One region of the Streptomyces sp. JW3 genome, then DNA from elsewhere that is predicted to be linked to it. Evidence: riboswitches for the same ligand, from Rfam matches in the RefSeq annotation. Region 1 holds a riboswitch; each other region holds the start of a gene.
What was found. A riboswitch is a leader RNA that binds a small molecule or an ion and turns the genes downstream of it on or off. The one in region 1 is predicted to bind cobalamin.

Region 1 (7,243 bases):
CCTGGACCAGAACCGCAGACTGGAGACGGGCGGCCCGGACCGGGTCAGCCCCCGGGCCATCCCGGTCATGCTGCCCAACCACGCCGCCGCCGAGGTGGGGCTTTTGGTCGGCGCCACCTCCGGCGTGCACACCCCGGTCAGTGCCTGCGCGTCCGGCGCGGAGGCGCTCGCCCAGGCCCTCGCCCTGATCCGTCAGGACCGCGCCGACGTGGTGATCGCGGGCGGCGCGGAGGCCGGTCTGCATCCGCTGATCTTCGCCGGGTTCGCCCGGCTGCGGGCCCTGTCCCGGCGGTGCGACGACCCCGAGCGGGCGTCCCGTCCCTTCGACGCCGACCGCGACGGCTTCGTGATGGGGGAGGGGGCCGGCATCCTCGTGGTGGAGAGCGCCGGGCACGCGGCGGCCCGCGGTGCCCGGGTGCACTGCCGGCTGACCGGCGCCGGCATCACCAACGACAGCCACCACGTCGCCCAGCCGGCGCCGGGCGGGACGGGCTGCGCGGCCGCCGTGACCGCCGCCCTCGGTGACGCGGGGCTCTTCCCGGAGGAGGTCCGGCACGTCAACGCGCATGCCACCTCGACGCCGGTCGGCGACCTCAGCGAGGCGCAGGCGCTGCACATGGCGTTCGGGAAGGTGCTGGACGACGTGACGGTCAGCGCGACCAAGGCGGCCCTCGGGCACACGCTGGGCGCCGCCGGTGCCATCGAGGCGGTCACCACCGTCCTCGCCCTGCGGGACAGAACCGCGCCGCCCACCCGCAGCTTGGAACGCGTGGACCCGGCGATCGAGCTGAACGTGGTCGGCCGCGACCCCGAACCCCTGCCGGCGGGACCGCTGGCGGCCCTCAGCACCAGCATTGGTTTCGGCGGACACAACGTCGCGCTGGCCTTCACGACCGGTTCATGAGCCAACGCCCCATGAGGCAGCGTCCCATGCAGCAACGTTCCCTGAGTCAACATCCGGTGAGCGGCCCGCCGGTGAGCGGCCGTACCACGAGCGGGTCGCCCGCCGGCGTCCGTTCCGCGAGCGGTCCGCCCACCGCCGCTCTCCCCCTGAGCGCCGCCGGCGGTGCGGTGCCGGCGGATCGGCCCCGCACCGTACTGATGTGTCCCGGCCAGGGCGCCTACCTCCCCGGCGCCCTGCGCCACCTGCGCGAGGTGCCCGCGGTCGCCGAGGTGCTGGCGACCGTGGACGCCCACGCGCCAGGCCGCCGCCCCGGCGCCCTGCCCGTCGGCCGGCTCCTCACCGAGGAGGACGCCCCCGGCCCCGAGGAACTCCTGCGCACGGACCCCCTCGGCTTCGACCTGGCCACGTACGCCGCGGTGGTGGCCGCCGCCACCGTCCTGCTGGACCTGGCCGGCCCCCGGGTCGACGCGGTCCTCGGGCACAGCGTCGGAGACCTGGCGGCCCTCACCGTCGCGGGGGCCGTCACGGTGCGCCAGGGCGTCCAACTGCTGCGCGTCCGGGACCGGCTGCTGCGGACCGCCGGACTGCCGGCGGCCGGCATGGTGGCCACCGACGCCGACGCCGACCGGGCGGCCCGCCTGATCCGTACCTGTGGCACCGCGCAGGTCCGGATCGCCGCCCGCAACGCGCCCGCCCAGGTGGTCCTCGCCGGCCCCGACGCCCAGCTCGCGCACCTGGAGCGGGCGCTGCTGGACGGCGGGCACCGGGTGACCCGGCTGGCCAGCCGCACCGCCTTCCACCATCCGCTGCTGGGGGAGGTGCACCGGTCCTTCCGCGGGCTGCTGCGGGCCCAGCCGATCGCCCGGCCCGCGCTCGCCGTGCACACCACGGCGGGGCGCTGGGCCGCGACCCCCGCCCAACTGCGCACCGCCGCCGCCGCCCACCTCACCGAACCCATGGCCCTGCACCGCGCCCTGCGCGCCCTGCGCGGGGCCGGTTTCACCACCTACATCGACAGCGGCCCCCGGGCTCTGCTGAGCGCCCTGGTCAAGGTCGGACTGCCGGGCTGCGCGACCGCCGCGCCGCTGCGCACCCCGGTCGGCGCGGAGCGGATACGGCAGCGGCTGGCCGCCGTCGCCCCGCCGCACCGCCCCGGCCAGGGTGCTTGGTAGTCTGTCGGGGCCAGTCACGCCACCACCCCGGTGGTCAGGGAATCCGGTGCGAATCCGGAACTGACGCGCAGCGGTGAGGGGGACGGGCGGGGCACTGATGCCACTGGGACGAGCACCGCGCGACGGCGGGGCACCGTCCTGGGAAGGCGCCTCGTCCGGACGAACCCGAGTCCGAAGACCTGCTGGCACCTCCGCGCCCCGCGCGGAGGTCGACCACAGGCCAGGCTCCGCGTCCAGAGCCCCGACACCCGAGGCATGCCCGTGCTCCGTTCCACCCCCCGTTCCGCCGCGCTCCTGTCCACCTGCCTGCTGCTGCTCACCGCGTGCGGCACCGCCGGAACGCAGGGGACGTCCGCAGGCGCCTCCGCCGCCGGATACCCGGTGACCCTCCAGAACTGCGGCCACACCGTCACCCTGAAGTCGGCGCCGAGGCACGCCGTCTCCCTCAACCAGGGCAGCACCGAGATCCTCCTCTCCCTCGGACTCGCCGACCGGCTGGCCGGCACCGCCACCTGGACCGACCCGGTGCCGAAGGACCTGGCGAAGGCGAACGCCGGGGTGCCCCGGCTGGCCGACAACGCCCCCTCCTTCGAGAAGGTCCTGGACGCCGGACCCGACTTCGTCACCGCCTCCTTCGTCTCCACGCTCGGCACCGGCGGGGTCGCCACCCGCGAACAGTTCGAGAAGCTGGGCGTGCCGACGTACGTCTCCCCGGCCGACTGCGGCGCCGGCAAGGACAACGACAGCGGCGGCGACGGCTCCCGCGCCACCCCGCTCACCCTCGGCACGGTGTACGGCGAGATACACGACCTGGCCCGCGCCTTCGGCGTCGACCAGCGCGGCGACGCGCTCGTGAAGCGGCTCAAGGAACGGGTCCGTGCGGCCACGGACGGTCTGGCGGTGTCCGACGTCTCCCTCATGTACTGGTTCGCCAACTCCCAGGCGCCCTACCTCGCCGGGTGCTGCGGTGCCCCCGGCGCCATCACCCGCGCCCTCGGCGCCCGGAACGTCTTCTCCGACACCCACGACGAATGGCCCCAGATCAACTGGGAGACCGTCGCCGACCGCGACCCCGACGTCATCGTCCTCGGCGACCTGACCCGGAAGTCGCAGACCGCGGAGACCGCCGCAGCCAAGATCGAGTTCCTGGAGACCAACCCGGCCACCCGCAACCTCACAGCCGTGCGGAAGAAGCGGTACGTGCTGCTCAGCGGGCAGGCGATGAACCCGTCCATCCGCACCGTGGAGGGCATCGAGAAGGTGGCCGAAGGGCTGCGGGACCTCGGGTTCGCCAAGTGAGCGGCATACCGGCCGGCCTCCGGACCCCCTTGCTCACCGCGGCCGGACTGGCCGCGCTCGTGGTGTCGGTCGCCGTCGCGGTGACCATCGGACCGGCCGACATCTCCACGGCCGACGTCTGGGCCTCGGTCGCCGCCCATCTGGGGCTGGGCGAGGGCGCGCTGGCCCCGCTGCGCGACGGCATCGTGTGGGACCTGCGGATGCCGCGCACCCTGCTGGCCGCGGTGTGCGGCGCGGGCCTCGCGCTGTGCGGGGCGGTCATGCAGTCCCTGCTGCGCAACCCGCTGGCCGACCCGTTCGTCCTCGGCGTCTCCTCCGGCGCCTCGACCGGCGCGGTCGCGGTGATCGTGCTCGGCGTGGGCGGGGGAGCGGTGTCGCTGTCCGCCGGGGCGTTCGTCGGCGCCCTGGTCTCCTTCGCGCTGGTGCTGCTGCTCAGCCACAGCCTCGGCGGCAGCGTCGACCGGGTCGTGCTGTCCGGGGTGGCCGCCATGCAGCTGTTCTCCGCGCTGACCTCGTTCACGGTACTGACGTCGGCGGACGCCGAGACCACCCGGGGCGTGATGTTCTGGCTGCTGGGCTCGCTCACCGGGGCCGGCTGGACCGACGTACTGCTGTGCGCCGGGGTGCTGGCCGCCGTACTGGTGGTCTGTCTGGTCCACTCGGCCACCCTGGACGCGTTCACCTTCGGCGAGGAGGCCGCCGCGAGCCTCGGCGTGCGGGTGGCCCGGACCCGGCTCGTACTGCTGTGCGCCACCGCCCTGCTCACCGCCGCCCTGGTCAGCTGCGCCGGGGCGATCGGCTTCGTCGGGCTGGTGCTGCCGCACGCCACCCGCGCGCTCACCGGCGCCGGCCACGCCCGGCTGCTGCCGGTCACCGTGCTGACCGGCGCGGTCTTCCTGGTCTGGGTGGACACCCTGGCCCGTACCGTCCTCGACCCGCAGGAGATCCCGGTGGGAGTGGTGACCTCCCTCATCGGCGTACCCGCGTTCGTGGCCGTCCTCTACCGGGGGAGGCGGCGGTCGTGAACGACTCGGAGGCGGCCGGCCTGAAAACCGCCCCCGCCGCCGGCGGGCTGCGCGCCGACCGCGTGGGCCGGCGGGCCGGCGGGCGGCTCGTGGTGGACGGTGTCAGCCTCGCCCCGCGCCCGGGCGAGACGGTCGGTCTGCTCGGCCCCAACGGGTCGGGCAAGTCCACCCTGCTCAGACTGCTGGCGGGGGTGCTGCGCCCCGCCGCCGGCGTGGTCACTCTCGACGGCCGGCCGCTGGCCGAAGTCGGCCGCCGGAGCGCGGCCCGCCGCCTCGCCACCGTCGAACAGCACGCCGACACCCAGACCGAACTGACCGTCCGGGACGTCGTCGCCCTCGGCCGGGTCCCGCACCGCCGCCCCTGGGCGGCCGGATCGGCCGCGGACGCCCGCGCCGTCGCCGCCGCCCTCGACCGCACCGGCCTCACCGACCGGGCCGGCCAGTCCTGGCACACCTTGTCCGGCGGCGAACGCCAGCGCGCCCAGATCGCCCGCGCGCTCGCCCAGGAACCACGCGAACTGCTGCTGGACGAACCCACCAACCACCTCGACATCCAGCACCAACTGGACCTGCTGGAACTGGTGGTGGGCCTGCCCGTCACCACCGTCGTCGCACTGCACGACCTCAACCTCGCGGCGATGTACTGCGACCGCGTCCTCGTGCTCAGCGAGGGCCGGACCGTCGCGGAGGGCGTCCCGGGCGACGTCCTGACCCCGTCCCTCATCGAACGTGTCTACGGCGTCCGCGCCGAGGTCACCGACGGCCCCGGCCACCCGGTCATCCGCTTCCTGCGCCGCGCGACACAGCCGCCCCGCCGGTGAGATAGCGGTGCAGCATGGCCACCAGTTCGTCCTCCAGCCGGCCGGTCTCCAGCGGCACCGGCGCCGAGCAGATCTTGTGGACCACCAGCTCCACCGTGGTCACCAGGAGCCGGGCGGCGGCCTCGGTGTCGGTCACCCGCACCTCGGGATGGCGCTCCAGCAGCTCCCGGCCGTACCGGACGCGCTCCTCCTCGTACGCGTTCACCTTCGCGAGCAGCTCGGGGGCCCGCGGCGCCTCCTCGGCCATCACCCGCAGCAGTTGCGGATCCGCGACGTGGTTCTCGACCGCCGCCCGGACGAACACCCGCAGGATGCCCTCCAGCGACTCGGGCAGCCCCTCGGCCAGGTACCGGGCGACACTGGCCTCACCGGCTTCCAGGTGCCGGGTCACCAGCTCCACCAGGATCGCGTCCTTGTTCGGGTAGTACTGGTAGAGGGAACCGATCGACACCCGGGCCCGTTCGGCGATCCGGTTGGTGGTGCCCGCCGCGTAGCCGTACTCCTCGAAAATGTGAGCAGCCGCGTCCAGGATGCGCTGCCGGGTCAGCTCGGCGCGCACCTGACGGGGCTGTTTACGTGGGGCGAGACCGCGTCGGCCGGATGTCATGCAACCTCCTGGGCAGCGCCGCGAAAGCGAGTGGCGGACGACCTGAACAATTGCTCACAATACTGTCATGACCTGCGGCGGAGCCGTCAAGGACGGCCGCCGATCCGCCCCGCGGAAGGACCTTTCATGACGCATGCCGCCACCCCGTACCGCAGTGTCCGCCCGGACGAGGTCCGGGCCCGGCTCGGTGCGCCCGACGCCATGGCCGCGGCGAAGAAGACCGACCGCCTGGACGACTTCTTCCGCCGGTTCATCGCCCACTCGCCGTTCCTCGCGATGGCCACGGCCGACGCCCGGGGCCGCGCCGACTGCTCGCCCCGGGGCGACTACCCCGGCTTCGTGAAGGTCCTCGACGACCGCACCCTCGCCATCCCCGACCGCCCCGGCAACCGGATCGCCGACTCCTTTCACAACCTCGCCGAGAACGACGGCATCGGGCTGCTCTTCCTCATCCCCGGCCTGCGGGAGACGCTGCGGGTCAACGGCCGGGCCCGGCCCACCGACGAGCCCGACGTGCTGGCCCGGATGGAGACCGAGGCCCGGCGACCGGTGCTGGCGATTCTGGTCGAGGTGGAGGAGGCGTACTTCCACTGCGGCCGCGCGCTCATCCGGTCCCGACTGTGGGACCCCGCCGCCCAGTCGCTCGCCGCCGAGATGCCCTCGGCCGGCGAGGTCGCCGTCGGCCAGTTCGGCCTCGACGTCGATCCGGGGTTCATCGACCGCCGTCTCGAGGACGGCTACCGCGACCTCTACTGACCGGGCCGACCAGGCCGACCGGACGCCCAGGCCCACAAGGACACCGAAACCCCATGGCACCACAGACCGAGCAGACCCAGCAGACCGTCGTGGTCGACCGCCTCGAACCCGTCACCGAGGACGTCGTCTCCCTCGCCCTCAAGGCCACCGGGGGACCGCTCGCCCCCTGGGAGCCGGGCGCCCACATCGACGTGTCACTGCCCAACTGGCTGATCCGGCAGTACTCGTTGTGCGGGGACCCGGCCGACCGGGACACCTACCGGATCGCCGTCCGCCACGACCGCCTCAGCCGGGGCGGCTCGGAGTACGTCCACCGCTTCCTGCGCGCCGGGCGCGCCCTGACGGTGTCGGCGCCGCGCAACCACTTCCCGCTGCGGCCCGCACCGGGCTACCTGTTCCTGGCCGGCGGTATCGGCATCACCCCCGTGCTGCCGATGCTGCGGGCGGTGACGGCGGCCGGGCTGCCCGCCCGGCTGGTGTACGTGGGTCCGTCGGTGGCCGCGATGCCGTTCGCGGAGGACCTGCGGGCCCGGTACGGGGACCGGGTGCGTCTCGTCGCCACCCGGGAACAGGGCCGCCCCGACCCGCGCGCGCTGGCCGCGGACCTGGCCGCGGACACCCTGGTCTACTGCTGCGGCCCCGCGCCGCTGCTGTCCGCC
Region 2 (7,243 bases), on a different contig from region 1:
CCCTCGGTGCGGGTGGGCCTGCGCAGCCACCACATGCGGTAGCCCCACAGGAGCATGCCGATGAGGGCGATGGCGAGCAGGGCGAGGACGATCTGGTTGGCCAGGCCGAACAGCAGGCCCATGTGGGCATCGATGCCCCAGCTGGTCAACTTGGCGAGGAACGGGTAGTCGGCCCAGTACGTGCGGTCCGTGACCTCGCCGGTGGCGGGGTCGACAGCCACGGTGTCATGGCGCTCGGGCCAACTGCGGGTGTTCTCCTTGACCACGTACGTGACCTGGTCCTTCGTCGGCGGCGACACATTCATCACTCCGCGCAGTCCGGCCTCGTGCGCGGAGGCCACGACCGCGTCGATGCCGACGTCGGCCGCCGGCCCCGACCCGGTGCCGGAGTTCTTCCCGGCGGTGGGCAGGTCCGTGGCGAGGGCCGGGCTGGGTCCTGCCAACGCCGACTGGATCTCCCCGATGCTCGCTCCCGCGTACGTGGACCAGGTCATGCCGGTGACGGACAGCCCGAGCAGACCGACCGAGGCCCACACACCGACCACGGCGTGCCAGGACATGGTGCGCTTGCGTCCCTTCGGCCCGCGCTGCGGGACGAACACCCGCCGGACGCGGTTGTGGGCGCGGGGGGTCGTCAGCCACAGGGCGAGGCCGCCGAGTATCTCCACCCACAGCCAGCTCGCGGCGATCTCGCTGTAGACCCGCCCGGGTTCGCCGACGTTGAGGTGCCGGTGCAGGCCGTCCACCCAGGCCCGCACCGGCATCCACCAGCCGGCGAAGGTGCGTTCCTGACCCAGTACTTCACTGGTGTACGGGTTCACGAACGCGGTCTGCGTGCAGTTGTCCGGCAGCCCGGGTTTCTCGAAGACGACCCTGGTGCTGTCGTCCCGGCCGGGCGCCGGGGTCACCGACACCAGCGTCCCCTCGGGTACCGCCTCGCGCGCGGCGGCCACCTGCGCCGACAGCGCGTCGGGCTCGCCCTCGGGGGTCACGTGCAGTTCGTGCCGGTAGACGATCGCCTCTATCTGGGGTGTCGCCGTGTACAGCAGCCCGGTGACCGCCGCGACGAGCAGGAACGGGCCGATGAGGACACCCGCGTAGAAGTGCAGTCGCAGCAGCAGTGGGCGCAGGGCGTTCCAGGACATGGCCGGTGCGGCCGTGACCTGTTTCCCGGACGACGCGGGTGCCGGTTCCGGGTCCGGCGCGCCCGGCGGCGGCTCCGTGGTGGTGGCACTGGTCGTCTCCCGCGCCGCACGGCTCTCCGTCATGACGGTCCTCTCTGCCGGAACGGCTACCGCCGTCTTCGGTCGTCCGGTGCAGTAGTCGGGCGCGTGACGGCGGGAGTTCCCCACGATGTTGTGACTGGCGTCACGTCAACTCGTCAGGCGTGGGCGTGGCGCGCTCCTCGGCCCGTCCGTCGGCGACTCGCAGCCGACGCTGGGCCACCGGCGCGATGAGGGCCCTGTCATGGGTTGCTGCGCAGCACGGCGAACCCGTCCCGGTCGGCGACGCGGCTCGCGGAGGACGCCGTCAGATCATGGGCGTAGTGCACCTGCCCGGACAGCAGGGCGTTGAGCCGGGCCCGTTCGTCGTTGACGGGCACGAACTTCAGTTTCTCGACGCGCGGGCCGCCGCCCCAGTGGTCGCCCCACGCGGTGAACAGGGCGTTGCCGCCCGGCGTGAAGGAGCGGTACCCGGAAGGGCCCGGAGCCGACGGGCTTCGTGAAGTCCTTCGTATCCTCGGGGACGATCTCGGTGCCGGAGGCGCCAGGAGCGGCGGGGAACTCGAAGTCGGGCTCCTTCGGTACGAGGGTCAGCTCGCGGCCTTGGCGGTGCTCGCGCCGAAGTCGACCCGGGTGAACAGCTGCTGGGCGGAGGCACCGGTGGCGGGGTCGGCTATGCGCCGGTAGTTCCACAGCACGTCGGCGGCGGTGACCTGGCCGCCGTCGTGGAAGCGGGCGGCGGAGCGCAGCCGTATCGTCCAGCGGCTGCCGGACCGGTCGCTCTCCCAGCGCTCTGCGAGCCGGGCCTGCACGGACATGTCGTCCTTGTACGTCAGGACGCTGTTCGAACAGGGCTTTGGCGCGGGCCTGGTCGACGAAGAGCGAGGAGATGTGCGGGTCGAGGGTCTCCTGCGAGCCGCCGGCACTGAACGCGGCCCGCAACCGGCGGCCGCCCGACGAGCCGCCGCCGTCACCGCCACCGGAGGAGCAGCTGGCGAGGGCGGCGCCGGCGACGAGGGCACCTGGCCCGGTGACCAGGCGGCGGCGTGCGAAGGAGGACGTCATGTCTGCGGGGCCTTCCCCTGGTCGCCGAAGGTGGTCCAGGGCAGACGGACGCGCCGGCCGTACGCCGGTTCCCGACACGCATCACGCGCCTCCTCCTGGGGAGTCCACGCCCCGGACGGTCGGTGAGGGCGACGGGCCAGTCTCCTGGCTGCCGGATCACCGCTCGCCGCGCCTTCCGGCCGGGCGGCCGCGGCGTGTGGGGTTCGCTCCCCGGTCACAGTGGCGGGACCGCGCCGGATTCGCACCGGCTTCCTGGTTCCCGTCGCTCGTGGGTACGCCGCGCATCATGCCCGACGACAACGCGGAGTTGAGTGATCAGTTCCACAACGACCCCTCTTGCACATAGCTTGCAATTACGGATTGGATGCGTGTGCCGTGATTCCGGAACCCAACAGGCAGGAAGGTACGCCCACATGCCGGTCACCCCCACTCGCCGGAGTGTGCTCGCCGCGGCGGCCGCGACCGGCGCCGGGCTGCTGCTTCCCGGCTGCTCGTCCGCCGGTTCCGCTTCCTCCACGCCGAAGAAGGGCGGCACGTTGAGCGCCGCCTTCCCCGGCGCCGGGGTGAAGGAGACCATGGACCCGCACGCGCAGCGGCAGTTCGTGGACATCGCCCGGCACAAGGCCGTCTTCGACAAGCTGGTGGAGCTGGACTCGGCCCTGCGGCCGGTCCCGCGCCTGGCGCGTTCCTGGTCCAGTGACGACGCGGCCCGAGTGTGGCGGTTCGAGCTGCGCGAGGCCCGATTCCACGACGGGCACGTGCTCGGTGCGGACGACGTGCTGTACAGCCTGTCCCGCATCCTCGACCCGGACGCCGCGGACCACTTGGCGAAGAACTCCCTGTCCCACATCGATCTGGCCAACTGCCGCAAGGTCGGCAAGCGAGGCGTGGTGATCACTCTCGACCGGCCCGACGCGGAGCTGCCCAGCCAGCTGGCGATGACCGGCACGCCGATCGTCCGGGACGGCTGGGACGATCCGGCGAAGCCCGTCGGTACCGGCCCGTTCCGGTTCGTCGCCTTCACGGCCGGGCGCACCTTCACCGGCCGCCGCTTCGACGACCACTGGAACGGCGCCCCGCACCTGGACGTGATACGTATCCTGTCCGCCGAGTCCGAGGCCCGCGCCGCCGCCGTCCGCAGCGGTGAGGTGCACTTCGCGCACGAGATGACACCCACCTTCGCCCGTACGGTCGCCCATGACAGCCGGGTGCGGGTGGTGGCGACCGAGCGCAGCGGTGTGCAGGGGTTCGCGCTGAAGACGGACCGGGCGCCGTTCGACGACCCGGACGCGGCGATGGCGGTCAAGCTGCTCGTGGACCGCAAGCGGCTGGTGGAGGTGGTCTGCTCGGGCCGTGCCGAGCTCGGCAACGACCTGTACGGCAAGGGTTACACCTACTACCCCGACGGCCTGGAGCAGCGCGAGCGGGACGTGGCGCAGGCCCGCCGGCTTCTCAAGCGCACCGGTCTGTACAACAAGAAGGTCACCTTCTACACCTCCACCGCCGCCGACGGCTTCGCGCAGGCCGCCCACCTGTTCACCGAGCAGGCCGGGGAGGCCGGGTTGAAGGTGGAGGTCGTCAACGGGCCGCCGGAGTCGTACTTCACGGACGCGCTGGCCAAGGGCACCGTCACCAACCACCGGTGCGGTGCCATGACGATCCCCACCTACATCAGCGAACGGCTGCTCACCGACGCCCCGCAGAACCAGTCCGCCTGGCAGCACGACGACTTCGACGACGCCTTCACCGCCGCGCGGGCCGTCGTCGACGACGACGAGCGCACCGCCCGGTACCGGTCGGTGCAGACCACCCTGCGCGATCAGGGCGGTCTGGTGCTGTGGGGGCATCCCGAGTGGCTGAACGCCGTCTCCAGCAGCGTCCAGGGGGTGAAGGAGGCCCCGCCCAACACCGTGGACTGGGCCAGGTTCGACACGGTGTGGCTGGCCTGACCTCGAATGTTGCGCTATGCCCTGCGGCGGTCCGGGTGGACGCTCGTCCAGCTCGCCGCGCTCAGTGTCATCGTCTTCCTGCTGACCGATCTGCTGCCCGGTGACGCGGCGACCGTCGACTTCAACGAGCAGGCGGGCCTCGATCAGGTGGCACGGCTCCGGGAGCAGATGGGGCTCGACCGGCCGGCCGTCGAGCGGTTCGTCGACTGGGCGCACGGACTGGTCACCGGTGATCTGGGGACGTCACTGGTCGGCGGGGGACCGGTGAGCGGGGTACTGGCATCATCGGTGCCGGTGACGGCCGCGCTGGCCGCCGTGACGATCGTGCTGCTGGTGCCGCTGTCCGTCGGAGTCGGTCTGCTGACCGGGCTGCGGGCGGGCAGCCGCACCGACCGGGTCGTGTCCGCCGTGACCCTGACCCTCACCTCCGTACCGGACTTCGTCCTCGCGCTGCTGCTGGTGGGAGTGTTCTCGCTGCGGCTGGGCTGGCTGCCGTCGACCTGGGTGGGCGCGGACGACGGGTGGTGGCGGCGTCCGGAGCTGTTCGTGCTGCCGGTGGCGGTCCTGCTGGCCCGCACCGTGTGCGTACTGTCCCGGCAGATCCGCGCCGGTACGGTCACCGCGCTGGACGCGGGTTACACGGTGCAGGCCCGTCGCCTCGGGGTGCCGCCGGCCCGGCTGGTGCTGCGGCACGTCCTGCCGGGCGCTGCCGTGCCCGGCGTCCAGGAACTGGCCCGGACCGGGGACCAGTTGCTCGGCGGCGTACTCGTCGTCGAGGCCGTCTTCGCCGTCCCCGGGACCGCGACCGCGCTGGTGGAGGCGGTGCAGAACCGGGACGTGCCCACCGTGCAGGCCCTCACCCTGACCCTGGCCGCCGTCGCCTGCCTGCTCAACCTGGCGGCGGACCTCGTCAGCCACCGGCTGGCTCCCCGTACGGAGGTGCTGCGATGAGTACCGGTGGACGTACCCGGCGGGCGGCGGCCGGGGCACTGCTGCTGGTGGTGCCGGTCGCCGCGGCCGTCGTCGGCCCGTTCGTGACGGACACCGCCGTTCCCTCCGACGGCATGCCCTACGCCCTCGGCGACGGGCATCCCCTCGGCACGGACGCGTTGGGGCGGGACGTGCTGACACTGGTGCTGCGCGGCGGGGCGAGCGCCCTGGGGGTGGCGTGTGCCGCGGTGGCGCTGGCCGTCGCCGTGGGAGCCGTGCTCGGTCTGGCGGCGGCTTCGGCCCGCAGCCGGTGGCTGGACGATCTGCTGATGCGGCCGGTGGAGCTGCTGCTGCCGCTGCCCTCGCTGCTGGTGATCAGCGTGGTCGGGGTCGGCTGGCGCGGCCATCCGGTCGCGGTGACCCTGGCCGTGGCGGTGCTGAACGTGCCCGCCGTGGCCCGGCTGCTGCGGGCGGCGGCGCTGGACGCGGCCAGCGGACCCGTCGCCGAGGCGATGCGGTTGCAGGGCGAGTCCCCGGCGCGGGTCCTGTTCGGGCACGTCGGGCGGGCGGTGCTGCCGGTGGCCGCCGCCGACGCCGGCACCCGGGTCGGCGGGGCGGTGTTCACGGTGGCCGCCGCCAACTTCCTCGGTCTCGGCCTCGACCCGACCTCTCCCGACTGGGGTGTGGTGATCGCCGCGAGCCGGGAGGCACTGTTCGTGCAGCCGTGGGCGGTGCTGGCACCGACGGTGCTGCTGGTGATGTTCGTGGTCGGCGTCAACCTGCTGGCGGACGGCCTGCTGCCGGGCGCGGCGAGGAACCGGAAGAGGGTGCCGGCGTGCAGCCGGTGATCGAGGTCGGCGGACTCACCGCCCGCGCGGGAACGGCCCGGCTCCTGGACGGGGTCGACTTCACCGTTGTGTCCGGCGAGGTGACCGCCCTGGTGGGCCCGTCCGGCAGCGGCAAGACCACTGCCGCGCTGGCCCTGCTGGGCGAGGCCGCGCCCGGGGTCCGGCTGACGGGAACAGTACGGGTCGACGGCGTGGCGGTGGTGGACGAGGAGGGCCCGACCGGCATCGCGCGCACCGTCCGGGGCGGGGTCGTGTCGTACATGCCGCAGCACCCGTCCCATGCGCTCAACCCCGCCCGCCGCATCGGCCCGGTCCTCACCGAACTCGCCCGCCTGCATCGGTCCTCCGGTGAGAACCGGGCGGTCGCGGCCGACGCCCTGCGCACCGCCGGTCTGCCCGACGACCACGCGGTGCTGCGCCGCTTCCCGCACCAGTTCTCCGGCGGCCAGCGGCAACGCGTCGCCCTCGCCCAGGTCCTGGCCTGCGGCCCGCGCGTCCTGGTCCTCGACGAGCCCAGCACCGGTCTGGACACGGTGGCCCGGCTACGGCTGGCCGAACAGCTGACCCGGCTGACCGCCGCCGGATACGCCCTGCTCCTGCTCAGCCACGACCACGACCTGGTGCGCGCGGTGGCCGCCCGCACGATCCTGCTGGAGCACGGCCGGGTCACCGCGACCGGCCCCACACCGGACGTCCTCCCGGCCCCGGCCGCCCCACCGTCCCCTCCCCCGGCACGAGCCACCTCCGCGGAGCCGGCCGGGACCGCGCTGGAGGCCCGGAACCTGACCGCGTGGCTGCACCCGGGCCACCGTGGCGAAGTGCTGCACGACGTGACCGTGCGGGTGCGCGAGGGCGGCTGCACAGCGGTCGTCGGACCGTCCGGCAGCGGCAAGACCGTCCTCGCCCGCTGCCTCGCCGGACTGCACGAACGCCACCGCGGACACCTCACCCACCAGGGCGAGCCGCTCCCCGCCCTCCGCCACCGCACCACCCGCCAGATCCGCGGCGTGCAGTACGTCTGGCAGGAGGTACGCAACTCCTTCGACGACCGCCGCACCGTCCTCGACCAGGTCGTCCGCACCGCCGTACGCCTGCGCGGCCGCACCCCGGCCGAGGCCGAACGGCAGGCCCGGCAGCTGTGGGAACGGCTCGGGCTCACCTCGGAGCACACCACGCGGCACGCCGCCGCCCTCTCCGGCGGCGAACTGCAACGAGCGGCCCTGGCACG
Region 3 (7,243 bases), on a different contig from region 1:
TGTGGATGCTGCTCGCGCCGCGCGACTACCTCTCCACCTTCCTGAAGATCGGCACCATCGCGCTGCTCGCGCTGGGTGTGGTGATCTCGCTGCCGACGCTGAAGATGGACGCGGTCACCGACTTCGCCTCGCGCGGCGACGGCCCGGTCTTCGCGGGCTCCCTCTTCCCGTTCGTCTTCATCACCATCGCCTGCGGCGCGCTGTCCGGCTTCCACGCGCTGATCTCCTCGGGCACCACGCCCAAGATGATCCAGAAGGAGACGCAGGTCCGGATGATCGGCTACGGCTCCATGCTGATGGAGTCGTCGGTCGCGGTGATGGCGCTGGTGGCGGCGAGCGTCATCGACCCGGGCCTGTACTTCGCGATGAACGCGCCGGCGGGCGTCATCGGCGACACGGTGCAGAACGCGTCGCAGGTGGTGACCGGCTGGGGCTACTCCATCTCCCCCGGCGACCTGGCGCAGGCGGCGAAGGACGTCGAGGAGTCGAGCCTGCTCTCCCGCACGGGCGGCGCCCCGACGCTCGCGATCGGCATCTCGCAGATCTTCTCCGACGTCACGGGCGGGAGCCTGCGCGCCTTCTGGTACCACTTCGCCATCATGTTCGAGGCGCTGTTCATCCTGACCGCGGTGGACGCCGGCACCCGGGTGGGCCGGTTCATGCTCCAGGACATGCTGGGCAACGTCCACCGGTCCTTCCGGAACGTGAGCTGGAAGCCGGGCCTGGTCATCACCAGCGCGCTCGTCTGCGGGGCCTGGGGCTACTTCCTGTGGGTCGGCGTCCACGAACCCCTCGGCGGCATCAACCAGCTGTTCCCGATCTTCGGCATCGCCAACCAGCTCCTCGCGGCGGTCGCGCTGGCCGTCTGCACCACCCTGCTGGTGAAGTCCGGCCGCCTGAAGTGGGCCTGGATCACCGGTATTCCGCTGGCCTGGGACGCCACGGTGACGCTGACCGCGAGCTGGCAGAAGGTCTTCTCCGGCGACCCCAGGGTCGGCTTCTTCACGCAGCGCCAGGTCTTCCAGGACGCCATCGACCGGGGTGAGGTGCTGGCCCCCGCCCAGTCCATGGCCGACATGCGCACCGTCGTCACCAACTCCACGGTGGACGGCGTCCTGACCGCCGTACTGGCCCTGCTGATCGTGGTCGTGATCGCGGACGCCCTGCGGGTCTGCGTATGGCATGTCCGCCGCCCCGCGCTGTCCACCCTCAGCGAGGCACCGCACGTCGAGTCGGGCATCGTGGCGCCGGCCGGACTGATCCCGACCCGCGAGGAGAAGGAGGAGGCCCGCCGTGCGACGTCTGTATAGGGCCGTGCGCTGGTACCTGCGGGAGCTGACCGACGAGTCGGCGTACGACCGCTACATCGCCCACCTGCGCGCACACCGCCCGGACGCCGGGATCCCGTCCCGGCGCGACTTCGAGCGCATGCGCACGGACCAGCGGGAGGCGGACCCGCGTACGGGCTTCCGCTGCTGCTGAGACCGCGCGCGGACCGGCGCGGGACCGATATACGGACGAGGTCTTCCGCTGTCGTGTCACCGTCACCTAGATTGCCTGCGCGTTACTTCAGGTGATCAACGAGGGGACGGAGCCGCCGTATGTCGCAACCAGCTCGGACGGGCAGAGAGCCGGTGGTGACGCCGGTGCGCGTCGTCATCGGCGTCTGCCTCGTCGCACCGTTCGTGGCCATGCTGTGGGTCGGTTCGTACGCGAAGACCGACCCGGCCTTCATCGGCATCCCGTTCTTCTACTGGTACCAGATGGCGTGGGTGCTGATCTCCACGGCGCTGACGATGACCGCGTACAAGCTCCGGCAGCGTGACCAGCGTGCCCGCCGGGGAGGTGCGGGCAGGTGAACGACGGCGTGAACGGCGTGGCACTCGCCGTCTTCATCCTCTTCTTCGTCCTCGTCACCGCGATGGGCTTCCTGGCCGCGCGCTGGCGCCGGGCCGAGAACGAGCACAGCCTCGACGAATGGGGCCTGGGCGGACGCTCCTTCGGTACCTGGGTCACCTGGTTCCTGCTGGGCGGCGACCTCTACACGGCGTACACCTTCGTCGCCGTCCCGGCGGCGATCTACGCGGCGGGCGCCTCCGGCTTCTTCGCGGTGCCGTACACGATCCTGGTCTACCCGCTGATCTTCACCTTCCTGCCCCGGCTGTGGTCGGTCTCGCACAAGCACGGGTACGTGACCACCTCGGACTTCGTGCGCGGCCGGTTCGGCTCGAAGGGCCTGTCGCTGGCGGTCGCCGTCACCGGCATCCTCGCGACGATGCCGTACATCGCGCTGCAACTGGTCGGCATCCAGGCCGTGCTGGACGTGATGGGCGTCGGCGGCGGCGAGGACACCCACTGGTTCGTCAAGGACCTGCCGCTGCTGATCGCCTTCGGTGTACTGGCCGCGTACACCTACTCCTCGGGTCTGCGGGCGCCCGCGCTGATCGCGTTCGTCAAGGACACGCTGATCTACCTCGTGATCGCGGTGGCCATCATCTACATCCCGATCAAGCTGGGCGGGTTCGACGACATCTTCGCGGCGGCCGGCGACAAGTTCGAGGCGGCGGGGGCGGGCGGGCTGACCCCCGACCACGGCGGCCAGTGGACGTACGCCACGCTGGCCCTCGGCTCGGCGCTCGCCCTGTTCATGTACCCGCACTCGATCACCGCGACGCTGTCCTCGCGCAGCCGTGAGGTGATCCGCCGCAACACCACGATCCTGCCGCTGTACTCCCTGATGCTGGGCCTGCTCGCGCTGCTGGGCTTCATGGCGATCGCGGCCGGCATCAAGGTGGAGAACGGCCAGCTCGCCATCCCGCAGCTGTTCGAGACCATGTTCCCGGACTGGTTCGCGGGCGTGGCGTTCGCGGCGATCGGCATCGGCGCGCTGGTCCCGGCGGCCATCATGTCCATCGCGGCCGCCAACCTCTTCACCCGCAACATCTACAAGGACTTCCTCAGGCCCGACGCCACGCCGGAGCAGGAGACCAAGGTCTCCAAGCTGGTGTCGCTGCTGGTCAAGGTGGGCGCGCTGGTCTTCGTCCTCGGCATGGACAAGACGGTCGCGATCAACTTCCAGCTGCTCGGCGGCATCTGGATCCTCCAGACCTTCCCGGCCCTGGTCGGCGGTCTGTTCACGCGCTGGTTCCACCGCTGGGCGCTGCTGGCCGGCTGGGCGGTCGGCATGGTCTACGGCACGCTCGCGGCGTACGGCGTCGCCTCGCCGACGCAGGCGCACTTCGGCGGCTCCTCCAAGGAGATCCCGGGCATCGGCGAGATCGGCTACATCGGTACGACGGCGTTCGTCCTGAACGTGCTGGTGACGGTCGTCCTCACCTTCGTCCTGCGCGCCGCCAAGGCCCCCGACGGCGTCGACGAGACCCGGCCGGAGGACTACACGGCGGACGCGGGCGACCCGGGGGTGGAGGTGGAACTGCCGCCGGCGACCGCGGGCTCCGCCCACTGAGAGGCTCCCCGGGACGCGGGCTGTGTCGATCCGCGGCTCCGCCGCGTGGACGCGACCAGCCACAGGCAATCCGCGGCGGGCCGCCGAAAAGAACCGAAACGGCGGCCCGCTGCCCTGCACACTCCCGCCATGGACTTCGTGATCCGTTCCGCCCATCCCACCGAATACCGGACCCTCGGCGACCTCACCGCCCATGCCTATCTCCACGACGGCCTCCTGGACTTCGGCGAGTCCGACGCCTACCTGACGGAACTCCGCGACGTGGCGAAACGCGCCGCCGCCGCACACGTACTGGTCGCGGCGGTGAACGACCAGGTGCTCGGCGGCGTCACCTTCGTCCCGTCCCCCGGCCCGATGGCCGACCTCGCCCGCGAGGGAGAGGCCGAGATACGGATGCTCGCGGTGGCCCACGAGGCCCGCGGCCGAGGCATCGGCGAGGCCCTCGTCCGCGCCTGCGTGGTCCGCGCCCGCGCGACCGACGGCTGCCACCGCCTGATCCTCTCCACCCAGGCGACGATGCGCGCGGCCCACCGCGTCTACGAACGCCTCGGCTTCGTCCGCACCCCCCACCGCGACTGGAACCCCCTCCCGGAGCTCGACGACATCAAGCTCCTCACCTACGAACTGGAGCTCCGACACAACATCTAGGGTCGCGTCAGCGGCACGGCACAACATGTATGCTCATGCTCGCTGTCGCCGCAGGGGAATCCGGTGCGAATCCGGAACTGTCCCGCAACGGTGTACCGGCGTGCCTGCGCGCACCGGTCCAGTCCGAGTACCTGCCGACGGTGCGCCCGGCCATCCGGTCCGGGCGCCTGACGTCCGGGCCTCGTGGAATGGGCCGGTGGACGCGACGCCGCGCGCGCTCGTGAGCTGCCTCCCGCCCTCCTCCGCCAGGCCCCGTGCCGAGCGAGGGAGTGCCCCACATGACCATCGCGCCAGCGGAACCAGCCTCAGCCACCCCCGCGGACAGCCCCGGTGCCGCCCTGCTGCGCACCCTGACCGCGCTGACCGCCGACCTCCCCGACGCCGACCCCGGCCGGGTCGCCGCCGCCGCGCTGCGCGGCCGCTCCGCGCGGGCCGACGAGTCGGAGCTGCGGGAACTGGCCACGGAGGCCGCGGCCGGCCTGATCTCCGAGGACCCGGCGTACTCGCGGCTGGCCGCCCGGCTGCTGACGCTCACCGTGCGCGCCGAGGCCGCCTCCCAGGGTGTGACCGTCTTCACCGGGTCCGTCGCCACCGGCCACCGCGAGGGCCTGATCGCCGACCGTACGGCCGCGTTCGTACGCCGGCACGCGGACCGCCTCGACGCGCTCGTCGACCCCGCCGCCGACGACCGCTTCGGCTACTTCGGCCTGCGCACCCTGCACAGCCGCTACCTGCTGCGCCACCCGCACACCCGCAAGGTGATCGAGACCCCCCAGCACTTCCTGCTCCGCGTCGCCGCCGGCCTCGCCGAGGACGAGACGCCCCGGTCCCTCGACGAAGTGGCCGCGCTCTACCGCCTGATGAGCCGCCTCGACTACCTCCCCTCCTCCCCGACCCTCTTCAACTCCGGCACCCGGCACGCCCAGATGTCGTCCTGCTACCTCCTCGACTCCCCGAAGGACGAGCTGGACTCGATCTACGAGCGTTACCTCCAGGTCGCCCGCCTCTCCAAGCACGCCGGCGGCATCGGCCTCGCCTACTCCCGTATCCGCGCCCGGGGTTCCCTGATCCGCGGCACCAACGGGCACTCCAACGGTGTCGTCCCGTTCCTGAAGACGCTCGACGCCTCCGTCGCCGCCGTCAACCAGGGCGGCCGGCGCAAGGGCGCCGCGGCGGTCTACCTGGAGACCTGGCACGCCGACATCGAGGAGTTCCTCGAACTGCGGGACAACACCGGCGAGGACGCCCGCCGCACCCACAACCTGAACCTCGCGCACTGGATCCCGGACGAGTTCATGCGCCGCGTCGACACGGACGCGCACTGGTCCCTCTTCTCCCCCGCCGACGTCCCCGAGCTGCCCGACCTCCACGGCGACGCGTTCGACGCGGCCTACCGCGCGGCCGAGGCGGAGGGACTGGCCCGCAGGACCCTGCCCGCCCGCGAGCTGTACGGCCGCATGATGCGCACCCTGGCGCAGACCGGCAACGGCTGGATGACCTTCAAGGACACCGCCAACCGCACCGCCAACCAGACCGCCGAACCGGGCCACGTCATCCACTCCTCCAACCTCTGCACGGAGATCCTGGAGGTCACGGACGACGGCGAGACGGCGGTCTGCAACCTGGGCTCGCTCAACCTGGGCGCGTTCGTCGTGGACGGCACGGACGGCACAGACGGCGTGCACGGCACAGGCGGCGGCATCGACTGGGAGCGGCTGGACGAGACCGTCCGCACCGCCGTCACCTTCCTCGACCGGGTCGTGGACATCAACTACTACCCGACCGAGGAGGCGGGCCGCTCCAACGCCCGCTGGCGTCCCGTCGGCCTCGGCGCGATGGGCCTCCAGGACGTCTTCTTCCGGCTCCGCCTGCCCTTCGACTCCCCCGAGGCCAAGGCCCTCTCCACCCGCATCGCCGAGCGCGTCATGCTCACCGCCTACGAGACCTCCGCGGATCTCGCCGAACGCAGCGGCCCACTGCCGGCCTGGGAGAAGACCCGTACCGCCCGGGGTGTCCTGCACCCCGACCACTACGGGGTGACGCCGGCCTGGCCGGAGCGCTGGGCCGCGCTGCGCGAGCGCGTCGCGCGGACCGGACTGCGCAACGCCCTCCTCCTCGCCATCGCCCCCACCGCCACCATCGCGTCCCTCGCGGGCGTCTACGAGTGCATCGAGCCGCAGGTGTCCAACCTGTTCAAGCGCGAGACGCTGTCCGGCGAGTTCCTCCAGGTCAACGCCTATCTGGTGGACGACCTCAAGCGGCTCGGTGTCTGGGACGCCCGCACCCGCGAGGCGCTGCGCGAGGCGAACGGCTCGGTCCAGGACTTCGACTGGATCCCCGAGGACGTCCGCCGCCTCTACCGCACGGCGTGGGAGATCCCGCAGCGCGCCCTGATCGACCTGGCCGCCGCCCGCACCCCGTACCTCGACCAGGGCCAGTCCCTGAACCTGTTCCTCCAGACGCCCACCATCGGCAAGCTCTCCTCGATGTACGCGTACGCCTGGAAGCAGGGCCTGAAGACCACGTACTACCTGCGCTCCCGCCCGGCGACCCGCATCGCCCGCGCCGCGCGGGCACAGTCCGCGCCGGCCGCCGAAGACGCCGTCGCCTGCTCCCTGGAAAACCCCGAGTCCTGCGAGGCCTGCCAGTGATGACCACCGCCGTCAAGAATCTCCTCGACCCCGGCTTCGAGCTCACCCTGCGCCCCATGCGCTACCCCGACTTCTACGAGCGCTACCGGGACGCCATCAAGAACACCTGGACCGTGGAGGAGGTCGACCTCCACTCGGACGTCACCGACCTCGCGAGGATGACCCCCGAGGAACAGCACCTCATCGGCCGCCTGGTCGCCTTCTTCGCGACGGGCGACTCGATCGTGGCGAACAACCTGGTGCTGACCCTCTACAAGCACATCAACTCCCCCGAGGCGCGGCTCTACCTCTCCCGCCAGCTCTTCGAGGAGGCCGTCCACGTCCAGTTCTACTTGACGCTCCTGGACACCTACCTCCCGGACCCGGACGACCGCGCCGCCGCCTTCGCGGCCGTGGAGAACATCCCCTCGATCCGCGAGAAGGCCGAGTTCTGCTTCAAGTGGATCGACTCGGTGGAGTCCATCGACCGTCTGGAGTC
Region 4 (7,243 bases), on a different contig from region 1:
CGGTGGATCAGCTCGTCGCCGCCGGACGGGTAGCCGGAGACCGCGTACCCCGCGTCCCGCAGCGCGTCCAGCACCCGGACCGCCGACGCGGGCGTGTCCAGCCCCACCGCGTTGCCCACCCGCGAGTGCTTGGTCGGGTACGCCGTGAAGACCAGCGCGATCTTCTTCTCGGCGTTGGCCTTGTGCCCCAGCGCCGCGTGCCGCACCGCGATGCCGGCGACCCGCCCGGCCCGCTCGGGGTCGGCGACGTAGACCGGGACCTCGTCCGGGCCCTGCTCCTTGAAGGAGAACGGCACGGTGACCAGCCGGCCGTCGAACTCCGGGATCGCGACCTGCATCGCCGCGTCCATCGGGGAGAGCGCGGCGTCGGACGCCTCCCAGGCCGCCTTGGACGACGTGAGGCAGAGCCCTTGCAGCACCGGGATGTTCAGGTCGGCCAGCGCGCCGATGTCCCACGCCTCCTCGTCGCCACCCGCCGACGCCTGCGAGGCGTGCGTGCCGCCGGCCGCGAGCACGGTGGCGACCAGGGCGTCGGCCCGGCCGAGGATCTCGTACAGCCCGGCGTCCGCGCCGCGCAGCGAACCGCAGTACACGGGCAGGGCGTTGGCGCCCTTCGCCTCGATCGCGTCGCACAGCGTGTCGACGAAGCCGGTGTTGCCGCTCAGTTCATGGGCGCGGTAGAAGAGCACCCCCACGGTCGGGCGGCCCTGCGCACACGGCCGTTCGCCGTGCACGCCGTACTCCGGCATCTTGTGCGGCTCCTCGAAGCCCTCGCCGGTCAGCAGCACGGTGTCGGAGAGGAACCGGGCGAGCTGGGCGAGGTTGTCCGGCCCGCCCTCGACCAGGTAGCGCAGCGCCTGCGCCACCACACCGGCCGGCACCGACGACTCGGCCATCAGCTCCGCGTCCGGCACCGACTCCCCGCCGAGCAGCACGGTCGGCACCCCGGACGCCTTCAGCGCGGCCAGCCCGTCCTCCCAGGCCCGCTTCCCACCGAGCAGCCGTACGACGACGAGGTCGGCGCCCGCCAGCAGCGCGGGCAGTTCCGCCTGGACGTCGACCCGGTTCGGGTTGCCGATCCGGTAGGTGGCGCCGGACGCGGCCCGGGCCGCCAGCAGATCCGTGTCGGCGGTCGACAACAACAAGACAGTGCTCATGCGGGCGCTCCCGGTGGAATGAAAGGCAGTCCTTGTGGCGCGCCGGACTCGATGAGCCGCCACAGCGCGTCCGTGTCCGCGTGCTGTTCGATCAGGTCGCCGAGCCGGTCGAGCTGCTCCTCGCGCAGCGCGGCGAAGCTCGTGTCCGGCGCGGGCACGAAGCGGCGGCCCGCGGCGGCGGCCACCTCGCGCAGGAACGCCCGCCGGAACCCGTCCGACTCCAGCGAACCGTGCCAGTGCGTGCCCCAGGTCTGGCCGACCCGGCAGCCGTCGAGGCTGTGTCCTTGGTCATCGGAGATGAACGGGTCACCGCCCTCTATGGACGCGACCCCGTGATGGATTTCGTACCCCTCGACCCGCTCCCCGAGGGCCTCGCCCACCGGCCGGGTGAGGGTCTTCGCGCGGGCGAACCGCACCCGCACCGGCAGCACGCCGAGCCCGGCCACGTGCCCGGCGCGCGACTCGACGTCGTCCTCGATGTGCTCCCCGAGGAGCTGGAAGCCGCCGCAGATGCCGAGCACGGGGCGGCCCTCGGCGGCCCGGCGGGCCAGCGCGTCCGCGAGCCCCCGTTCCCGCAGCCACGCAAGGGCCCGGACCGTCCCCCGCGTCCCCGGCACCACGGCCAGGTCCGCGTCGGCCAGTTCCTCCGGCCGGTCCACGAACCGCACCACGACCCCGGGTTCGGCGGCGAGCGCGTCCACGTCCGTGAAGTTGGACATCAGCGGGACCGCGCAGACGGCGACCCGCAGCACGTCCGCGCCGACCGGGGCGGCGACCCGGGACTCCCGGACGGCACCGCGCAGCGACACCGCCATCCCGTCCTCCTCGTCGATGCCGAGCCCGTGCCGGTACGGCAGCACTCCGTACGTCTGCCGCCCGGTGAGCCCGTGCAGCATGTCGAGGCCCGGTTCCAGCAGCGACACATCGCCCCGGAACTTGTTCACCAGGAACCCCGCGACCAACGCCTGGTCTTCGGGCGCGAGCAGCGCGACGGTGCCGAAGAAGGAGGCGAAGACACCGCCCCGGTCGATGTCCCCGACGACGAGGACGGGCAGCCCGGCGCCGCGCGCGATCCCCATGTTCACGATGTCGGTCCGGCGCAGGTTGATCTCCGCCGGGCTGCCCGCCCCCTCACAGATCACCGCGTCATACGTGCCCCGCAGTTCGGCCAGGCACTCCAGCACGGTGCCGAGCAACTGCCGCTGCCGTCCGCCGTGGTAGCCGCGGGCGCTCAGCTCGCCGACCGGCTTGCCGAGCAGCACGACCTGGCTGCTCTGCTCGCCGCCGGGCTTGAGCAGCACGGGGTTCATCAGCGCGGTCGGCTCCACCCGGCACGCCTGCGCCTGCATGGCCTGCGCCCGCCCGATCTCCGCGCCCTCCCGGGTCACGAACGAGTTGAGCGACATGTTCTGCGCCTTGAACGGCGCCACCTTCACGCCCTGCCGCACCAGCCACCGGCAGATCCCGGCGGTCACGACGCTCTTGCCGGCGTCGGAGGTGGTACCGGCGACGAGCAGACCGCCGTTCACGCGGCACGTCCTTTCAACAGCAGCCGTGCCGCTGCGATTCGTGTCCCTGCGATCCGTGCGCCCGCGATCCGTGCCCCCGCGCACACGCCGAGCGCGAGCCAGCTCACGCGCCGGGACAGCCGTACCGCCCGGTCGATGTCAGCGGCGCGCACAGCCCGGCCGTGCGCCCCGTTGAGGACGGGCCGGTGCTCGACCCGGCCGCCGTACGCCAGCGTCCCGCCCAGCCGCACCCCGAGGGCGCCCGCGAACGACGCCTCCACCGGCCCGGCGTTGGGGCTCGGATGCCGGCCGGCGTCGGCCCGCCAGGCCCGTACGGCACCCCGGGGATCGCCGCCGGCCACGGCGGCCAGTACGGCGGTCAGCCGGGCGCCCGGCCAGCCGGCCACGTCGTCCAGCCGGGCCGAGGCCCAGCCGTAGCGCCGGTGGCGCGGCGACTTGTGGCCGACCATGGCGTCGAGGGTGTTGACGGCCCGGAAGCCGAGCAGTCCCGGCACCCCGGCCACGGCCCCCCACACCAGCGCGCCCACCACCGCGTCGGAGGTGTTCTCGGCGACGGACTCCACCACCGCCCGGGCGATCCCGTCGGCGTCCAGTGCCTGCGGGTCCCGCCCGCACAGGTGCGGCAGCCGCTCCCGGGCGCCCTCGACGTCCCCGGCGGCCAGCGCGTGTCCGATCGCGGACGCCTCCCGGGCCAGCGAGGTGCCGCCGACCACGGCCCAGGTCGCGGCGGCGGTCAGCGTGAGGGCGGCGGTGGGGGAGGGGCGTACGGCGCGGGCGGCCACGGCGCCCAGGGCGACCGCGCCACCGGCGCACACGGCGGTGTGCAGGGCGCCCACGCCCCGGTGGTCCCGCCACAGCAGTTGTTCGACGGCACCGGCCGCGCGGCCGAACACGGCGACCGGATGCCCGCGGCGGGGATCGCCGAGGAGCAGGTCACCGAGGAGGCCGGCGGTGGCGCCGTACGCGAAGACGCGTCCGGCACGCACGGGGCGTCAGCCGGTCACACGATCGGAGACGGAGGAACCGGGCCTGTGGTCTGAACGGCAGCCGAGCATCGCGTTATGTCCTCACTCAGGGTGTCCACGCCCTGGTTCGACGAGACCGGCGGTGAGAGTTCCTGACTCCCGGGGAGCACTCCCCGGTCACAGTGGCGGGACCGCGCCGGATTCGCACCGGGCTTCCTCTCCTGCCGCCGTACATGGCCCCGGAAGTCCACCACGTGCCGAGAACACCCGTCAACTTGCCGTTGACCTGCGACGGAGGAGCGCGGGCGGCCGCACGGCGGCCGGTGCGGGCCGAAACAGCCCGGTGCGGGTCCGGATTCCCCTGCCTGGACTCGGACATGACGACGGGAGCCGGATCCGCCGCTGAGGGGGTCGGGGTGGCCGACGACACATCCGGAGCCGGGCCGTCACCGCCGGTCGGCCCCGTGGCGGGGGAAGCGACAGGGCCCCGGCAGGGCGGTCGCACGCCCCGGAACGCGTCAGCGCCCGGCGCACGCGGGGTGCGCCGGGCGCTGTGCGGTTCCGTCGAGTGTCGCGGTCCGGCCGAGGGCTGCTCTTGCCCTCAGGCCACGATCAGATAGATCCCGTACGCCACCGCCGCCGCGCACGCCGCGAAGCAGACGTACGCGCCGGTGACCGCGAGGCCCGCCGAGCCGCCCTGCGCGGCGGCCCGCTCCTGGCGGGAGAGACCGGCGATGCCGAGGGTGAACAGGGCCACCAGGGCGACGGTGGCCACGAGGCCGACGCCGAAGACGGAGCCGAGGGCTGCCCAGTCGATGTGCATGCTGCTTCTCTTCCTTCCGGCCCGGCCGGGACTCAGACGGGGGTGGCGGCCGAACGGGCCGGGGCGTCGGGGACGTCGGTGGGCTGGGCCGGGATGGCCGCCGCGAGGCCCTCGACCGGGGGAAGACCACCGGGGGCGTCGAGACCGTCGCGACCGTCGGCCGGAGTGCCCACCGGCGGCGGGGCCACGGCGGCCACCGCCGCGGTCAGCACGCCGGCCGGTTCCGCGCCGTCGGGGACGGCGACGTTGGTGTGGTCGACGACCTCGCGCCGGGAGATCCGCCAGATCGCGAAGCTCGCGGCGACCAGCAGCACCGCGACCAGCGCCGTGCCCCAGTCGCCCAGCGAGCAGACCCACTCGGCGAGCGCGGCGACCAGGGCCGCGGCCGGCAGCGTCAGCACCCAGGCGACGACCATCCGGGTCGCCGTGGACCAGCGCACCACACCGCCCTTGCGGCCGAGGCCCGCGCCCATCACCGAACCGGAGACCGAGTGCGTGGTGGAGAGGGAGAAGCCGAGGTGGGAGGAGGCCAGGATGACCGTCGCGGCGCTGGTCTGGGCGGCGAAGCCCTGCTGCGGCTGGAGGTCGGTCAGGCCCTTGCCCATGGTGCGGATGATCCGCCAGCCGCCGAGGTAGGTGCCCATCGCGATGGCCAGGCCCGCGCACAGGATGACCCAGACCGGCGGGTCGGAGTCCGGGGCGAGAGCGCCGCCGGCCACCAGGGCGAGGGTGATGATGCCCATCGTCTTCTGGGCGTCGTTGGTGCCGTGCGCCAGCGAGACCAGCCCGGCCGAGGCGATCTGCCCGGCCCGGTAGCCCTTCTCGGCCGCCTTGCCGTCGGCCCCGCGGCCCAGCCGGTACGACAGCCGGGTGGCGACCAGGGCGGCGACGCCCGCCACCACCGGGGCGGCGACCGCCGGGAGCAGCACCTTGGTGACGAGCACGTCGCCGTGCACCGCGCCGACGCCCGCCGAGGCGATCGCGGCGCCGATCAGACCGCCCATGAGGGCGTGCGAGGAACTGGACGGCAGCCCGACCAGCCAGGTCAGCAGGTTCCAGAGGATCGCGCCGACCAGGGCGGCGAAGATGACCTCGGGACGGATGCCGCTCTCGTCGACGAGACCCTTGGAGATCGTGTTGGCGACCTCCACGGAGAGGAAGGCGCCCACGAGGTTCAGCACGGCGGACATGGCCACCGCGACCTTGGGCTTGAGCGCACCGGTCGAAATGGTCGTTGCCATCGCGTTCGCGGTGTCGTGGAAACCGTTCGTGAAATCAAACGCGAGTGCGGTCACCACCACAATCGCGAGGATCAGCGAGAAGCTTTCCATTTACCCAGGCAATCGTTCGAGGTCATTGGCTGGACGAACGTAGGCAACCAGGGTGAACGGAAGATGAACTGAGGGGGGCTTCACGGTGTCCGGAATCGAAGCCACCGCTCCCCTCGATCCTTCGGTCCCAGCTTCCCCGGTCCGCCCCCGCCTGGCAGGATCGCCGGGGCGGGAACCACCGGGCGAAAGGAGGGCGGCATCGTGTCCGAGCCGCGGGGGAGGGACGTACGCCCCGAAGAGGCGCGCGCCTGGGCGGCGCTGGTGGCCACCGCCCGCCGCACGGTCGCCGACGGACTGGTGGTCGGCACCTCCGGCAACGTCTCGGTCCGGGTCGGCGACACCGTCCTGGTCACGCCCTCGGGCGTGCCGTACGACCGGCTCACGGCGGACGACGTCACCGGCGTCGCCCTGGCCGGCGGACGGCAGGTGCTCGGCACCCTGGTGCCGACCAGCGAACTGCCCATGCATCTCGCGGTGTACCGGCACACCGACGCGGGCGCCGTCGTGCACACCCACGCCGTGCACGCCACGGCCGTCTCCACCCTCGTCGCGGAACTGCCACTGGCGCACTACATGGCCGCGGCCCTCGGCGGCCCGGTCCGGGTCGCCCCGTACGCGACGTACGGCACCGACGAACTGGCCGCGCACATGCTCCGCGCCCTCGACGGCCGCTCCGGCTGCCTCCTCCAGAACCACGGCACCCTCACCTACGGCGCCGGCCTCGACCAGGCCTACGACCGCACCGCCCAGCTGGAGTGGATGTGCCGGCTGTGGCTGACCGCCTCCTCGGTCCCCGGCCGGACCCCGTCCCTGCTGACGGAGGACCAGCTCGCCCAGGTGGCGGAGCGGCTGCGCGGCTACGGGCAGCAGGGCTGAGGACGAGCCCGGCGCCCGCACCCGCCACCCGTCCGTCACCCCGAGTCGTCCTTCCGGTGGCTTACGACGGAGCACGCCGGGAAACTGGGAGCTGTGCGCACCGTCACCGCAACGACCGCCGCCGTCACCGCGGCCCTGGCAGCAGGCGCCGCGAGCGTCGCCGCCGGCCGCCTCGCCAGCGACGCCGCCCTCAAGGCGACGCCCGGCCGGCCCCTGCCCACCGAACCGAGGCTGACGGTGCACGGCACCGCCGCCGGACAGATCACCCTCACCCGGCATCTGGCCGCACTGCGGCCCGGCCGGTACGGGCTGGCCGGCGACGGCTCGCACGCCGTCGTGGGCCCCGTGCTGCCCGGCGACCGGCACCCCGCCGACACCGTCGTCCGCCGCCTCGAAGGCGTCACGCACGGCACCCTCGGACCCGGCGACCGGGCCTGGCTGACCGCCAACCTGTACGTCGGCAACCCGGGCACCGCCCTCGGCCTGCGCCATGCCGACGTCGAGGTCCCCGGCGACCTCGGCGCGCTGCCGGCCTGGTTCCTGCCCGGCGCGCGCGGCACCT

Region 2: another riboswitch for cobalamin. It lies ahead of ACTT8P_RS13695 (ABC transporter substrate-binding protein); the one in region 1 lies ahead of ACTT8P_RS28100 (ABC transporter substrate-binding protein).
Region 3: another riboswitch for cobalamin. It lies ahead of ACTT8P_RS20555 (ribonucleoside-diphosphate reductase subunit alpha); the one in region 1 lies ahead of ACTT8P_RS28100 (ABC transporter substrate-binding protein).
Region 4: another riboswitch for cobalamin. It lies ahead of ACTT8P_RS23575 (cobalamin biosynthesis protein); the one in region 1 lies ahead of ACTT8P_RS28100 (ABC transporter substrate-binding protein).

What each region holds. Positions count from the first base shown of each region.
Region 1 covers NZ_JBQOUX010000085.1:10,219-17,461, reverse strand. Annotated here, with positions in the region: gene ACTT8P_RS28110 (beta-ketoacyl-[acyl-carrier-protein] synthase family protein) at 1-904, shown strand, start outside; gene ACTT8P_RS28105 (acyltransferase domain-containing protein) at 1,102-2,076, shown strand; cobalamin riboswitch at 2,071-2,277, shown strand; gene ACTT8P_RS28100 (ABC transporter substrate-binding protein) at 2,332-3,375, shown strand; gene ACTT8P_RS28095 (FecCD family ABC transporter permease) at 3,372-4,400, shown strand; gene ACTT8P_RS28090 (ABC transporter ATP-binding protein) at 4,397-5,221, shown strand; gene ACTT8P_RS28085 (TetR/AcrR family transcriptional regulator) at 5,178-5,828, opposite strand; gene ACTT8P_RS28080 (MSMEG_1061 family FMN-dependent PPOX-type flavoprotein) at 5,955-6,584, shown strand; gene ACTT8P_RS28075 (PDR/VanB family oxidoreductase) at 6,638-7,243, shown strand, end outside.
Region 2 covers NZ_JBQOUX010000026.1:22,831-30,073, reverse strand. Annotated here, with positions in the region: gene ACTT8P_RS13700 (PepSY-associated TM helix domain-containing protein) at 1-1,268, opposite strand, end outside; partial or broken gene ACTT8P_RS13695 (ABC transporter substrate-binding protein) at 1,466-2,041, opposite strand; cobalamin riboswitch at 2,406-2,597, opposite strand; gene ACTT8P_RS13690 (ABC transporter substrate-binding protein) at 2,702-4,237, shown strand; gene ACTT8P_RS13685 (ABC transporter permease) at 4,244-5,188, shown strand; gene ACTT8P_RS13680 (ABC transporter permease subunit) at 5,185-6,015, shown strand; gene ACTT8P_RS13675 (ABC transporter ATP-binding protein) at 6,003-7,243, shown strand, end outside.
Region 3 covers NZ_JBQOUX010000049.1:6,847-14,089, forward strand. Annotated here, with positions in the region: gene ACTT8P_RS20530 (carbon starvation CstA family protein) at 1-1,310, shown strand, start outside; gene ACTT8P_RS20535 (YbdD/YjiX family protein) at 1,303-1,482, shown strand; gene ACTT8P_RS20540 (DUF3311 domain-containing protein) at 1,602-1,859, shown strand; gene mctP (monocarboxylate uptake permease MctP) at 1,856-3,466, shown strand; gene ACTT8P_RS20550 (GNAT family N-acetyltransferase) at 3,596-4,114, shown strand; cobalamin riboswitch at 4,109-4,267, shown strand; gene ACTT8P_RS20555 (ribonucleoside-diphosphate reductase subunit alpha) at 4,393-6,765, shown strand; gene ACTT8P_RS20560 (ribonucleotide-diphosphate reductase subunit beta) at 6,765-7,243, shown strand, end outside.
Region 4 covers NZ_JBQOUX010000061.1:21,460-28,702, reverse strand. Annotated here, with positions in the region: gene cobN (cobaltochelatase subunit CobN) at 1-1,157, opposite strand, end outside; gene ACTT8P_RS23580 (cobyric acid synthase) at 1,154-2,686, opposite strand; gene ACTT8P_RS23575 (cobalamin biosynthesis protein) at 2,683-3,672, opposite strand; cobalamin riboswitch at 3,779-3,918, opposite strand; gene ACTT8P_RS23570 (hypothetical protein) at 4,253-4,474, opposite strand; gene ACTT8P_RS23565 (anion permease) at 4,507-5,805, opposite strand; gene ACTT8P_RS23560 (class II aldolase/adducin family protein) at 6,007-6,681, shown strand; gene ACTT8P_RS23555 (alpha/beta hydrolase family protein) at 6,775-7,243, shown strand, end outside.